3 regions of the Cytobacillus oceanisediminis genome follow, and region 1 is predicted to be linked to each of the others. Evidence: riboswitches for the same ligand, from Rfam matches in the RefSeq annotation. Region 1 holds a riboswitch; each other region holds the start of a gene.
What was found. A riboswitch is a leader RNA that binds a small molecule or an ion and turns the genes downstream of it on or off. The one in region 1 is predicted to bind glycine.

Region 1 (4,288 bases):
GCGCTTCCTATTAAAGAAGAACTGGATGTTCCGTTTAAGTCAAAAAAGGAAGGTATCATGCATGCTTGCGGCCATGATGCACATACAGCATACCTTATGGTTTTGGCTGACTGTTTAATCCAATTAAAAGATAAGATCCATGGCACCGTGAAAATAATCCATCAGCATGCGGAAGAAGAGCCTCCAGGCGGAGCAAAAAGCATTGTTGAGGAAGGATTTCTCGCTGATGTCCATGCAATTTTTGGCATACATGTTTTGCCGATCGCCCCTGCTGGAACTGTTGGCTATCACAGCGGATATTCCTTTAATGGCCGCGCTTATTTTAAACTTAGAGTGCAGGCAAGCGGCGGACACGGTTCCTCTCCGCATAAGGCCAACGATGCTATTGTGGCAGGCGCTTATTTTGTAACAGCTATCCAAACAGTTGTGAGCCGCAGAGTGGATCCGTTTCATGCCGGTGTAGTGACAATTGGTTCATTTGATGGTAAAGGGAGTTTTAATGTGATCAAGGATCATATCGAAATTGAGGGGGATGTACGCTATTCCAATGATGAAACAAAGGATGTGATGAATAGAGAAATTCACCGCATTGTAAATGGTCTTGAGGAGTTATTTGGTGTAAGCTGTGAGCTAACGTATGAACCCGACTATCCGCCGCTGTATAATGATCCTGAATTGACAAGGTTTGTCGCGGATACGCTTTCAGCAGCCGGGGATAAAGACATTATCGAGATAAAGGAATTTCCTAAAATGGCACCATCGGACGATTTTGCGTATTATTTGGAGAAGGTCCCTGGCTGTTATTTTTATATTGGGTGCACGCCAAAGGGAACAGAAGAACCATACTTCAATCACCACCCTAAATTTGATATCGATGAGGGTTCGATGCTTGTTGCCGCAAAATCAGTGGGATATGTTGTTTGCCATTATTTTAATAAAAAAGAAAACAAAAGCTCACGCTGATGTGAGCTTTTTATGTTTAAAGGAATTCGCTTTTAACTTCTTATTGTTTTTGAATAGATTTGATAGGCAATCTCCAGCTGTAATGATGCGAAATTCCTCGCAGCATTAAAGTAACAGTAAAAAGAATATAGAAATGATAAGACTTTGATAGCCAATCAAGGCCTATAATAAACCCCGCAAAGATGGCCCATAAAAGATATACTTCATCACGTAAAACAATGGGCTTTCGCTGAGCCAGCACATCGCGGATCATTCCTCCGCCGGCACCGGTTATGGCAGCTGAGAACATAACAGCAAATAAGGGTAAATCAATTGATTGTGCATACATAGCTCCCTGAACAGCAAACGCTGACAAGCCAATTGAGTCAAAAATACTCCATTTCGTCAAAAGCTGAACTGCGCTGCTTGGCAATATGATGACAATGCTGATGGTAATAAGGGCAACGATAAAAAGAGTCGTTTGCTGCCATAATTCTATGATCGGAATGCCAGTAAGAAGGTTTCTGATAGCCCCGCCTCCAAATGCTGTAATTAACCCCAAAACATAGGCGCCCATAATGTCGTATTTTACTTCCAGTGCAACGACTGCCCCGCTCATTGCAAATGCAATGGTTCCAATCACGTTCAATACATCCCAAACCATACAATCCCCCTAATCAAGTATCTCTGTCCTTGTACCTGAGAGGTTTACCTATTCTATATTAAAAGGCCTGCCCCGTGGGTGCGTGATACGCTCTCCAGAGAAGCGTCCCGCAGCAGTCTTCTTACCTGAGAGATTCATCTTTCCTATAGATTTGCCCCTTCGGTGACGTACAATACGTTCTCTCCCGCAGCAGTCATTCGCTAGTATTTGTTTTTATAATTATAAAGTATAGAGCAGAGGCTTGGACAGTCAATTAAAATGTCTAAGTGGAAGTTTGAAAAGGGGGAACTGAACATGATCCCCTGGTGCTATGGCGTGCATAATTCTGCTTGTAGGGATTGGTGCCACCATTGTATTAAAGCGGAAATGAAGCAGGGGCAGTCGCTGCTTTTGGGTGCGTCAAAGAAGTGAACGCTAAAAACCCCTACAATTGTAGAGGATCTCGCATGAAGGTTATTCATCCTTCTTTTGTTTCTTTGCCAAAATCGTCCGCAGTTCGTTAATTTCCTCATCAGACAGGGAGTCTTCCTGGATGAATTGGACTAGCATGGATTTCACCGTTCCGCCATAGATTCGCTTGATAAAGGATTGAGCTTCTGCCCGCTGGCATTCATCCTGTGAATATAACGGGAAAAAGGTATAGATTCTCTGGTTTTTATTTACGCCCACTACATTCTTTTGGACAAGCCTGTCCAGAAGAGTACGGATTGTTTTGGGCTTCCAGTCTGTGCACTCTTGTAAGGATAGAATGACTTCATTAGCCGTTTTGGGTGCGCCGTGCCAAAGGACTGTCATGACTTCCCACTCGGATTCTGAAATGCTGGGAATCCTATCAGTCATATTACCGCCCTCCTTCTTTAATGAGATGAACGAATTAATAAATACCTTTTTTCTTCAAAATGGATAATGTAATTTCAGCTGCTTTACTTCCATTGGAGTTATCTTCATTCTGTATATTCGTTGCAAAAAAGTATGTGTCCTGCTCTGACTCAACATAACCGATGAACCATCCATTGATGTTTTTTCCATTTACAGTGCCTGTACCTGTTTTTCCTGAAAGGAGGGCCCCTTCTTTTCCTTCTAGTTTAATGGAATCTTTCACCGTTTGGATATTCTTTTCTTTAAAACCAAATTCGTTGGCATAAAATTTTTTTAGCAGCTGAACTTGTTCCACTGGAGAAATTTTAAGGGAAGATTCCAGCCAATATTCGTCTATTCCACCAGATAGATCGCGATTCCCGTACCTGATTCGGTCTAGAAAAGTTTGAATCGTACCGGGATGAGCCTGCTTGTCTAACGTCTGAAAATACCATGTAACGGAATTTTTTATTGCCGAAGTTAAATTCTGATCCGCATTCCAGGAATCAATAGGATATTTAAGTCCGTTCCATTTGGCCAAGGAGTTTTCATCCGTTATGGTGCCTGACTCTAAACCAAGCAGAGCACTATAAATTTTATAAGTAGAATTTGGTGAAACCCTTAATATGCTTTGTTTTTTATTATGAATAAGATAGTGGTCTGCTTCTTTATCATACAATACAAAACTTCCATTATATCCTGCAAAATAATCACCTAAATCCTCATATATAATGTTATCATCCTTGAATTTATAGCTGCCATCTTCATGAGCCATTACTGATATAAATGGAGCCTGGCCTGCAATAAATATCCCCGCCAAAATGATTATAACCGCACTTTTCCATCTCAGCAGTTTTGATTCCGACTTAAAACAGGCAATTTTTTCAATTCTCGTTTTGATTTGTTTCTTTGACCCGTTTAAATGGTCTGCCAAATCGACTGTCACTGCCCTTGAGGCTTTATGGGCAAAATGAATAATGCTGTTGCCATACTCCATATAAGACTGCTCATCCAAAGAATTTAAAACCGCCGCATCACAGGCAATTTCGCGATCCAGCCTCATTCTCCTAAAAGCTAGCCAAACTAGAGGATTAAACCAATATAGTATTTGAAAAATCACGATTAAATAATTGACTGCAACATCTTTATTTTTATAGTGGTTCAGTTCATGTAAAAAGATATATTCTATATCCTTTTCAGAAAGCCACTTGTCAAAATGGCGGGGAAGCACCACATAAGTCTTAAAAAATCCAAACGTCATTGGGGTTTTAACGAGAGATGACTCTCCAACAATAATACTCCTAGAAATCTTCAGTTTGTGTTTGCAGTGTTCGAATAATGATAAAAGCCCGTTATTTCTCAGGCTGTTTGTATGTTTCTTTATTTTACTGATCTTAAGCCTTGCGATCAGCGTAAATACAGCTAAAACAGCCACCCCCGAAATCCAAATATAGAATAAAGCATTATTTATTAATGTTAAGTCGTAGCGTTCCACCGAAACGGCTATGTCTTCCATCCAATTATTTTGCCTTAAAGGACTCTCCGCAGATGGTGCAATTTGGGATTGGACGCTGCTCTTGCTATTCCAAAAGGAAAATGAATCGGAAAAAGGCATGAGTTGTATTGGAATAAGAGGCAGTGGTAAAGCAAGCAATAATAGAAACCAAAGATTATAGTGAGCTTGTGCTGTTAAATGTTTCTTAAAAATGTTTTTTAACAGAAGAATGACTCCGATTGTAAAAGAAGACACCAGCAGACATTCCAAAAAAACAGATAAGAACTGTGAGCTTGTGATCATCCTCAGACCTTCCTCGCAATATTTGA
Region 2 (4,288 bases), 1.9 Mb from region 1:
TGGTGAAGTCTTGGGGAGCCAAAATGAATGACTTCCCCCTTAATATGCGCAGGGGCGAGCTGCTGGTTTGTAATAAGTGTAAGCTGCATGGGGTTAGGGACTCCGCCTGTTTTTTCGAGATAATGCCAATAAAAGGGGCGATTCATTAATTCCTTATCCAAATCAATCGTCAGCTGTACGGTTATATACCCCGGGCCTTTATCAATTATTTCGCATCCATTTGCGTGAAAATACCTTTCAAGGAATTTATGAATTTCCTGTTGCTGCATTCAGCCCACCTTCTTTCATATCTTCAGCAAATTGAATCATGCTCGTCAGGTTCTCCATTTTGATTCGCATTTCACCTTCTGAAGCTGATCTTCCGAAAATATCAACAAGGTGATCGTCAATACTGCCAAATTCAAGTTTTGTTAAAATATCATCCAAATCACCGATGACTTTTTCGAAAAGATGTATTTTCTCATATAAAAGCTTCATTACATGTTCTTCGACTGTATCTTTCGTGGCAAAATTATAAATCATGACATCCTTTTCCTGGCCGAGACGATGGATACGTCCAATCCTTTGTTCGAGACGCATTGGATTCCAGGGGAGATCGAAATTAATGATATGATTGCAGAATTGCAGGTTTATCCCTTCCCCGCCTGCTTCTGTTGCAATCAGGACTTGAGCTTTCTTTTGGAAAAGCTCCCTCATCCAGTCCTTTTTGCCTCTTTTAAATCCTCCCCTGAACGGCACAGATGTAATTCCATATTGTTTTAAAAACCACTGAAGATACATTTGTGTTGCTCTGTATTCAGTAAAGATTATGACCTTGTCGTTTATTGTTTGTATTAATTCCAGAGCTTTTTGAGCTTTGGAATTTTGCTGGACAGCTTCAACTTTTTTAATAAGGCATTGTATTTGTTCCTGAAAAGCTATTGAGGGCTGTTCCTGTCTTTTCAGCATATTCTGAAGGGTAAAATAGACAGCTTCCCTGCTGCTGCATGCCTCTCTTTGCAGGGTCATCACTGAAAATTGGCTGGAACTGACCCAATCACCTTCCCCTCGCAGCTCTGTTACAGCTTCATAAAGCTCGCGCTCAGCCTGCGAAAATTCAATCGGTATTGTTTCCACATGTCTTTTGGTCCATTCGATTCCTGTATCTGCCCTGCGGTTGCGGATCATGACTTTGTTTACGAGTTCTTTTAGATGTGCATCATCGTTTAAAGAACGCGAGTCCTTTTTATAATTCTCATAAAAGGCTGATTCATTGCCCAGGTGGCCGGGTTTGAGCAAGGACACAAGATTGAATATCTCACTGATGCGATTCTGAATGGGTGTTGCTGTTAAAAGGAGGCAAAACTTCTTTTTCAGGTTTTGCACAAACTCATAGTTTTTGGTTTTATTATTTTTAAGCTTGTGAGCTTCGTCTATAATGATCAGATCATAATCCAGGCTGTAGATAATGTCCCGATGGGGATTGCGTTTGGCTGTATCGATGGATGATACCACAACGTCGCATTGTTCCCATACATAGCTTTTCCGCTGTGCCACAGCCGGAATGAAAAATTTGCTGTTCAGCTCCATGGCCCACTGTGAAACGAGGGAAGCAGGAACAAGTATAAGGACTTTTTTTACGAGTCCTCTGATCATATATTCCTTTAATATCAGACCAGCTTCTATCGTTTTACCGAGACCGACTTCATCAGCAAGGATCGCTTTGCCGTTCATGCTTTCAACAACCTGCCTGGCTACTTCCAGCTGATGAGGGAGGGGAGTAAGGTTCGGCAGATGCTTTGGAGCCTGCAGGCCTTCAAAATCAGGAATAGTCGTGTGATTTTCAACCTCTACAGCCAGTTTATAAAGCTCCCAATTTCCCCATGGGCCGTCGTCATCAATTCTTTTTAAGAATTCATCCTGCCAGGCAGAATCAAAGCCAATTTGCACTGTCATAAAAACAGCTCCTTTTATCTATATAAAGATATTGCCCAAACCTCGTTAAGGTGGTACGATGTTAATAGCTTTGAAAGTTTTGAAAGTTAACACATTACATTTAGTTAACCGAAATAATGGATTCTTTATTTTTTCTGTTTGGTATAAGTATGACCAACTTGGAAAATTTTATAAATGCGAATGACAACAAGGGGAGAGACTACTTTGTAGCGCCGAAGGAGCAAGCAAAATCTGTGAATCTCTCAGGCAAAAGAACTCTTGTTTGACGCAGCTCTGGAGAGTGCTTTTAAATAAGCCACCCAAGGGGAAAGCCGGTTTCGGTAAACTTTCAGGTGCAAGGACAGAGATCTTCTCATAATTGAGGGGATACTCTGTCCTTTTTTATGTTCCTACAACAAACTTCAAAAGATTTTAAGGGGGACGAGTAAATGTCACAGTTAAAACGCACGCCTTTATTCGAGGTGTACAAAGATTACGGAGCAAAAACCATCGACTTCGGAGGCTGGGACCTTCCTGTTCAATTTTCAAGCATTAAAGAAGAACATGAAGCAGTCCGTACAAAAGCCGGCCTTTTTGATGTATCCCATATGGGTGAAATCGAAGTGAAGGGGACGGACAGCCTTAAATACCTTCAAAAAATGATGACGAACGATATTTCCAAATTAAAGAACTCAGGTGCTCAATATACAGCCATGTGTTATGAGAATGGCGGAACTGTTGATGATTTACTTGTCTATAAAATAGAGGATGACCACTATTTGCTGGTTGTAAATGCTTCCAATATTGAAAAGGACTTCAACTGGCTTGAGGACCATGCTGAAGGGAATGTGGAATTGAAAAACCTTTCTGAAGATATGGCACAGCTGGCAATTCAGGGGCCGCTTGCAGAAAAAGTGCTCCAAAAGCTTGCTGGCACGAACCTGTCGGATATAGGATTTTTCAAATTTCAGCAGGATGTCGATCTGAATGGCAAGAAAGCGCTCGTCTCCAGAACAGGATATACAGGAGAAGACGGATTTGAAGTTTACTGTGATGCCAAGGATGCAGCCGCATTATGGAATGAAATCCTTGAAGCAGGCAAAGAAGAAGGCGTGCTCCCATGCGGACTTGGCGCAAGGGATACACTTCGCTTTGAAGCCAACCTGGCACTCTATGGCCAGGAGCTCTCACCTGATATCACACCGCTTGAGGCAGGAATCGGCTTTGCTGTAAAAGTCAATAAAGAAGCTGACTTTATCGGCAAAGAAGTGCTTAAGAATCAAAAAGAAAATGGGGTTCCGCGCAAGCTGGCTGGAATTGAAATGATTGACCGCGGCATTCCGCGCCATGGCTATCCTGTATATAAAGGGGAAGAACTGATCGGGGAAGTGACAACAGGCACTCAATCGCCGACATTAAAAAAGAACATTGGCCTTGTCCTTATCAAGAAAGAGCATGCGGGTCCGGGAACTGAATTAGAAGTGGAAATTCGCGGCAAACGACTGAAGGCTAAGATTGCAGCAACACCTTTTTATAAAAGAGAAAAGAACTAACCGGGGGGAGAAAATGATGAAACATCGCTATTTACCGATGACAGAGTCTGACCAGAAAGCAATGTTTGAAAAAATCGGCGTCAGTTCTGTGGAAGAACTATTCAGTGATATTCCCGAAAGTGTAAGATTTAAGGGCGAATATAAAATCAAGCCGGCAAAATCAGAGACAGCCTTACTGAAAGAGCTTACTAAAATGGCTCAGAAAAATGCTGATCTTCGCACAAATACATCTTTCCTTGGTGCGGGTGTTTATGATCATTACATGCCAATCATTGTTGATCATGTTTTATCCCGTTCAGAGTTTTATACGGCCTATACTCCTTACCAGCCGGAAATTTCCCAGGGTGAGCTCCAGGCAATCTTTGAATTCCAGACAATGATCTGTGAGTTAACAGGAATGGATGTTGCCAACTCATCCATGTATGATGGCGGAACAGCACTTGCCGAAGCAGCCATGCTAAGCGCAGGCAGCACACGCCGCAAGAAGATACTTATCTCAAGCGCAGTTCATCCTGAATCTAAAGAAGTAGTCAAGACATACGCAAAGGGCCAGTATATTGAAGTGATTGAAATCCCTCATAAAGACGGCATCACAGATCTTGAAGCTCTAAATGGACTGATTGGCGATGACATCGCAGCTGTCATTGTACAGTATCCTAACTTTTTTGGCAGAGTCGAGCCTTTAAAAGAGCTTGAGGAAATTATTCATGCCCATAAATCCATGTTTGTTGTTTCAAGCAACCCGCTTGCTCTTGGCGCACTGACACCTCCGGGTAAATTCGGAACTGACATTGTAGCAGGAGATGCCCAGGTTTTCGGAA
Region 3 (4,288 bases), 160 kb from region 1:
TGAGGGGATGCGCCAAAACATCGGAACAATGGCGCGCGCCTCCAAAGCCCTCGCTAAAGCGAAAGTAAATATGGAAATGATCAATCAGGGCTCATCTGAAGTGAGCATGATGTTTGGCGTACAGGCAGTGGATGAAAAACGCGCGGTACAGGCGCTTTACAATGAGTTCTTTGCTGCGGCAGCAGTGGTGTGATAATTATACAATATCCGAAAGTAAATATGCTTTATATGCAAATAAGTACAATAAAATTCCTATTACAGCAAGATAAGGTAAATAAATCAAACGTTTGATTGAAAAGCTGGAGGCATAAACCTCGAGCTTTATTTTTTTGAATGAAAAATCTTAAGATAATCAAAATAAGAAGGAAACTTTTTCAATATGGAAGGAGAAAAGGATATGAAGAAATTACTGATCTTATTAATAATGCTGCTGATGCCGCTGAATATGCTGGCAGCCCCGGGCAATGCAGCTGCACAGAAACCGTGTATCACCCAATCAGAGGTTAAGTTTGAAAATGAATTCCGCAGATTATGGATCGACCATGTATTATGGACAAGCAATTATATTACAAGTGCTACAACAGCCGGGGCAGAGGATCAGAAGCAGGTTCTGGCAAGGCTCTTGAAAAAACAGGAGGACATCGGCAATTCGATAAAGCCCTATTATGGAGATGCTGCAGGAAATAAGCTTACAGAGCTGCTTAAGGAGCATATCGTTATTGCAGGAGATATTGTTGAAGCTGCCAAGAGCGGGCAAGGCGCCAAAGTGAATCAGCTGAACAAAGAATGGTATCGCAATGCCGATGATATCGCTGCTTTTCTAAGCGAAGCCAATCCTAATTTAAAAAATGAAGATGTAAAAAAATTGCTATACACGCATCTTGAATTAGTGACGGATGATTTAACAGCAAGCCTGGTTAAGGATTGGGATGCAAGAATTGTTTCGATTGATGATGGAATAACGCATATTATCATGATGGCAGATGCCATTTCTGATGCGGTTGTGAAGCAATTCCCGGACAAATTTAAAGGGTAAATACAAGGGGCTTCAGCACATGCTGGAGCTTCTCTTTTTTTTCCTTTGACAAAGCAGCCCGTCTCATTATAAGCTATTTAGCGTGCCGAAAAAAATAATGTAAATTTTTCACATATAGAAGGAGGGGTATCCGCTATGTCAGGGGATCAAAAGAAAAAGATGATCATATTGATGATCAATATGTTTATTGCGATCGGAAGCTTTGGGATTATCATTCCGATTTTGCCGGCTTATTTGGAATCCATTAATCAGGGGGGAACGGCAGCAGGCCTGATGATTGCCATTTTTGCGGGTGCCCAGCTGATTTTTTCTCCCATTGCGGGGAAATGGGCTGACCAGTACGGACGCAGAAAGATGATTATTTACGGGTTAGCTGGTCTGACTTTATCCATGCTTGTCTTTTATGCAGTAGATTCCATTTGGCTGCTTTACTTTTCACGTGTCATTGGAGGCATTGGGGCAGCCTTGCTGATTCCAGCTATTTTTGCTTACATTGCAGATATTACTACCATGGAGCAGCGTGCAAAAGGAAATGGCCTTGTCTCAGCTGCGATGTCACTTGGAATTGTTGTTGGACCTGGAATTGGCGGATTTTTGGCAGACTTCGGCTTGAAAATGCCATTTCTGATTTCAGCACTTGTATCTCTAGTGGCTGTTATTTTTTCAATTGTGCTCCTCAAAGAAAGCAGCACATTGCAGACCGTGCCAGGAGAGATGCCTGAAGAGGAACCAATGGTCAAGAAGCTGGCAATGTCTGTTAAGAAGCCTTATTTTATTCCGCTTGTCATTACATTGGTGATGAGCTTTGGGCTAATGGCGTATGAATCTGTGCTGGGGCTGTACCTTGATAATGAGTTTGCTGCTACTCCCCAGGAAATTGCCATTATGGTGACTTCAACGGGGGTCATTAGTGTAATTGTTCAGTTATTTGTAGTTGATCGGGTGGTTAATAAATTCGGAGAAGGAAAGGTATTGAATATCTTTTTAGCTGTTGCAGCGTCAGGATTCCTTGTCTCGCTGTTTGCAGGCAGCTATGCGCTTTTCTTCGTTATTTCGCTGATCATTTTCCTTGCTACTTCCATCCTGCGTCCGGTTTTAACCACGCTAATCTCAAAAATGGCCGGCAATGAGCAGGGATTTGCGATGGGTATGAACAATGCTTATATGAGTATTGGAAACGTGCTTGGGCCAACGATTGCCGGTGTACTTTACGATGTGCGGATTACCTATCCGTTTGTTCTCGGTCTGGCCTTATTGATCGTTACATTGTTTATCACGATTGCTTGGCAAAAAAAGGAGCCGAAACCGAAAGCGGCTGTATAGAAAACGGCTTGGAGACATTGTCTTCAGGCTTTTTTTTTCCGCCCTTTATTCAAAAGCAAATTATTAATCGGAATTTAAAGAAAATAGTTGGTTATAATTGTGGCAATTTTGTGAAAGAAACGCAGTTCGATTGACACGGTTTAAATAATGTATTATTCTGAAAATAACAAAAATATTGAGCGAATGACGGCTGCGGGAGAGAGCATTCAATAGCCACCGAAGGAGCAAGCTTCAAAAATACCCTTGAAGCCAATCTCTCAGGTAGACAGACCGCAGTCAGACGCATCTCTGGAGAGCGCGCAGGAATCTTGCGACACCAAAGGGGTCAAACTCTCAGGTAAAAGGACAGAGAAGGGGGATGAAGAAGCCGCCTTTTTCTGTCCTTTTTATATGGATGGCAGCTTCGGGAAATGCAGATGGAGGAATCTATATGAATACAAATATCAACGCAAACCGGGCGACATTGCTGATATCCTGTCCTGAGAGGCCAGGCATTATCTCCACAGTCTCCAATTTCCTGCTGGAGCATAAGGCTAACATTGTCCATTTTGACCAGCACACAACCGATCCGCTGGCAGGCATCTTCTTTATGCGGATTGAATTCGATATGAATCATTTTGATGAGTCCTTTTCAAAACTGAAAGAGGATCTGCCTGAAATGGCCAGGGAATACTCAATGGAGTGGAAGCTGAGCGGCAAAGGCGAGCGCAAGCGGATGGCCATATTTGTTTCTAAGATGGATCACTGTCTGCTGGAGCTGCTATGGCGCTGGAAGTCGAAGGAGCTTGAAGTGGATATTCCCTTGGTGATCAGCAATCATCCCGACATGAGGGAAGTGGTGGAGGGTTTTGGAATACCTTATCATCATGTTCCGATTACACCTGACACTAAAGCTGAAGCCGAGCAAAAGTCGGTGGAGCTGCTGGATGGAAAAGTGGATTTCATTGTACTGGCGAGATATATGCAGATTCTTTCGCCGAGCTTTATTTCCAAATATCCAAATAGGATTATCAATATCCATCATAGCTTTCTGCCAGCCTTCGTGGGAGCCAATCCTTATGCACGGGCGTTTAACCGCGGAGTCAAGCTGATTGGGGCAACAGCTCATTATGTAACGAATGATTTGGATGAAGGCCCGATCATTGAGCAGGATGTCCAGCGGGTTAATCACCGCCACACTGCACAGGATCTCAAAATTGCAGGACGTCATGTGGAAAGACAGGTTCTAGCCCAGGCAGTCGCCTGGCATGTGGAAGACAAAGTTATTGTGCATGGAAATAAGACGATTGTATTTTAGGTGACAGACAACATGCTCTGTCAAAAAAAAAGATCCAGCATCCAAGAGTTTACGAACATCGTGAGAGAAGGTGAGCAGAAATGAAAAAGAAAAAATTATCAATGATTGAAATGATTAAGGCAAATAAAGAAGAGCTTTTAAAAGATAGCCGTGAGCTTGAAAAGATCGAAAAGAAGATAGACGATAAATATGCAAAAGCACATTAAGAATGAACACCCAGCCTGGGAATAAAACAGGCCGGGTGTTTTTTTATGAGCTGAGTTAAAAAGTGAAAATGGCGGGAGATGTATTGAGGATTAGTGCCTGCGGGAAGAGCAGGGAATGAACGAAGGGAGCTAATGAGGGGACGAAGGGAACTAATGCAGATAAGTAGTTCCTGTTGATAGAAAAAACTAAAAACACCCAGGGAGTCCCTGGGCGCCAACTTCTTATTTTTGTCTAAAGAAATCTGTGAAAGCATGATACATTTCCATTCCCTGATAAAAGAACAGGCTGGAAGCTGTTAATGAAAATAACCCAATCATTAAGAATCGAATCCACATTATTCGTTTCCTCCTTTAATTGTTTTGTTGGACAATTAAGGAGTGTGGATTACATAATTCGCCTCGTAGAAGATGGGAGTATAGAATATC

Region 2: another riboswitch for glycine. It lies ahead of gcvT (glycine cleavage system aminomethyltransferase GcvT); the one in region 1 lies ahead of IRB79_RS04345 (trimeric intracellular cation channel family protein).
Region 3: another riboswitch for glycine. It lies ahead of purU (formyltetrahydrofolate deformylase); the one in region 1 lies ahead of IRB79_RS04345 (trimeric intracellular cation channel family protein).

Annotation. Positions count from the first base shown of each region.
Region 1 is NZ_CP065511.1:827,620-831,907, forward strand. It holds gene IRB79_RS04340 (amidohydrolase) at 1-963, shown strand, start outside; gene IRB79_RS04345 (trimeric intracellular cation channel family protein) at 1,004-1,606, opposite strand; glycine riboswitch at 1,627-1,707, opposite strand; glycine riboswitch at 1,710-1,803, opposite strand; gene blaI (penicillinase repressor BlaI) at 2,060-2,446, opposite strand; gene IRB79_RS04355 (BlaR1 family beta-lactam sensor/signal transducer) at 2,481-4,262, opposite strand.
Region 2 is NZ_CP065511.1:4,307,033-4,311,320, reverse strand. It holds gene IRB79_RS21625 (YqhG family protein) at 1-269, opposite strand, end outside; gene IRB79_RS21620 (DEAD/DEAH box helicase) at 247-1,935, opposite strand; glycine riboswitch at 2,116-2,203, shown strand; gene gcvT (glycine cleavage system aminomethyltransferase GcvT) at 2,364-3,467, shown strand; gene gcvPA (aminomethyl-transferring glycine dehydrogenase subunit GcvPA) at 3,484-4,288, shown strand, end outside.
Region 3 is NZ_CP065511.1:662,976-667,263, forward strand. It holds gene IRB79_RS03360 (aspartate kinase) at 1-193, shown strand, start outside; gene IRB79_RS03365 (glycosyltransferase) at 398-1,036, shown strand; gene IRB79_RS03370 (MFS transporter) at 1,172-2,359, shown strand; glycine riboswitch at 2,543-2,642, shown strand; gene purU (formyltetrahydrofolate deformylase) at 2,790-3,656, shown strand; gene IRB79_RS03380 (FbpB family small basic protein) at 3,737-3,862, shown strand; gene IRB79_RS03385 (hypothetical protein) at 4,234-4,288, opposite strand, start outside.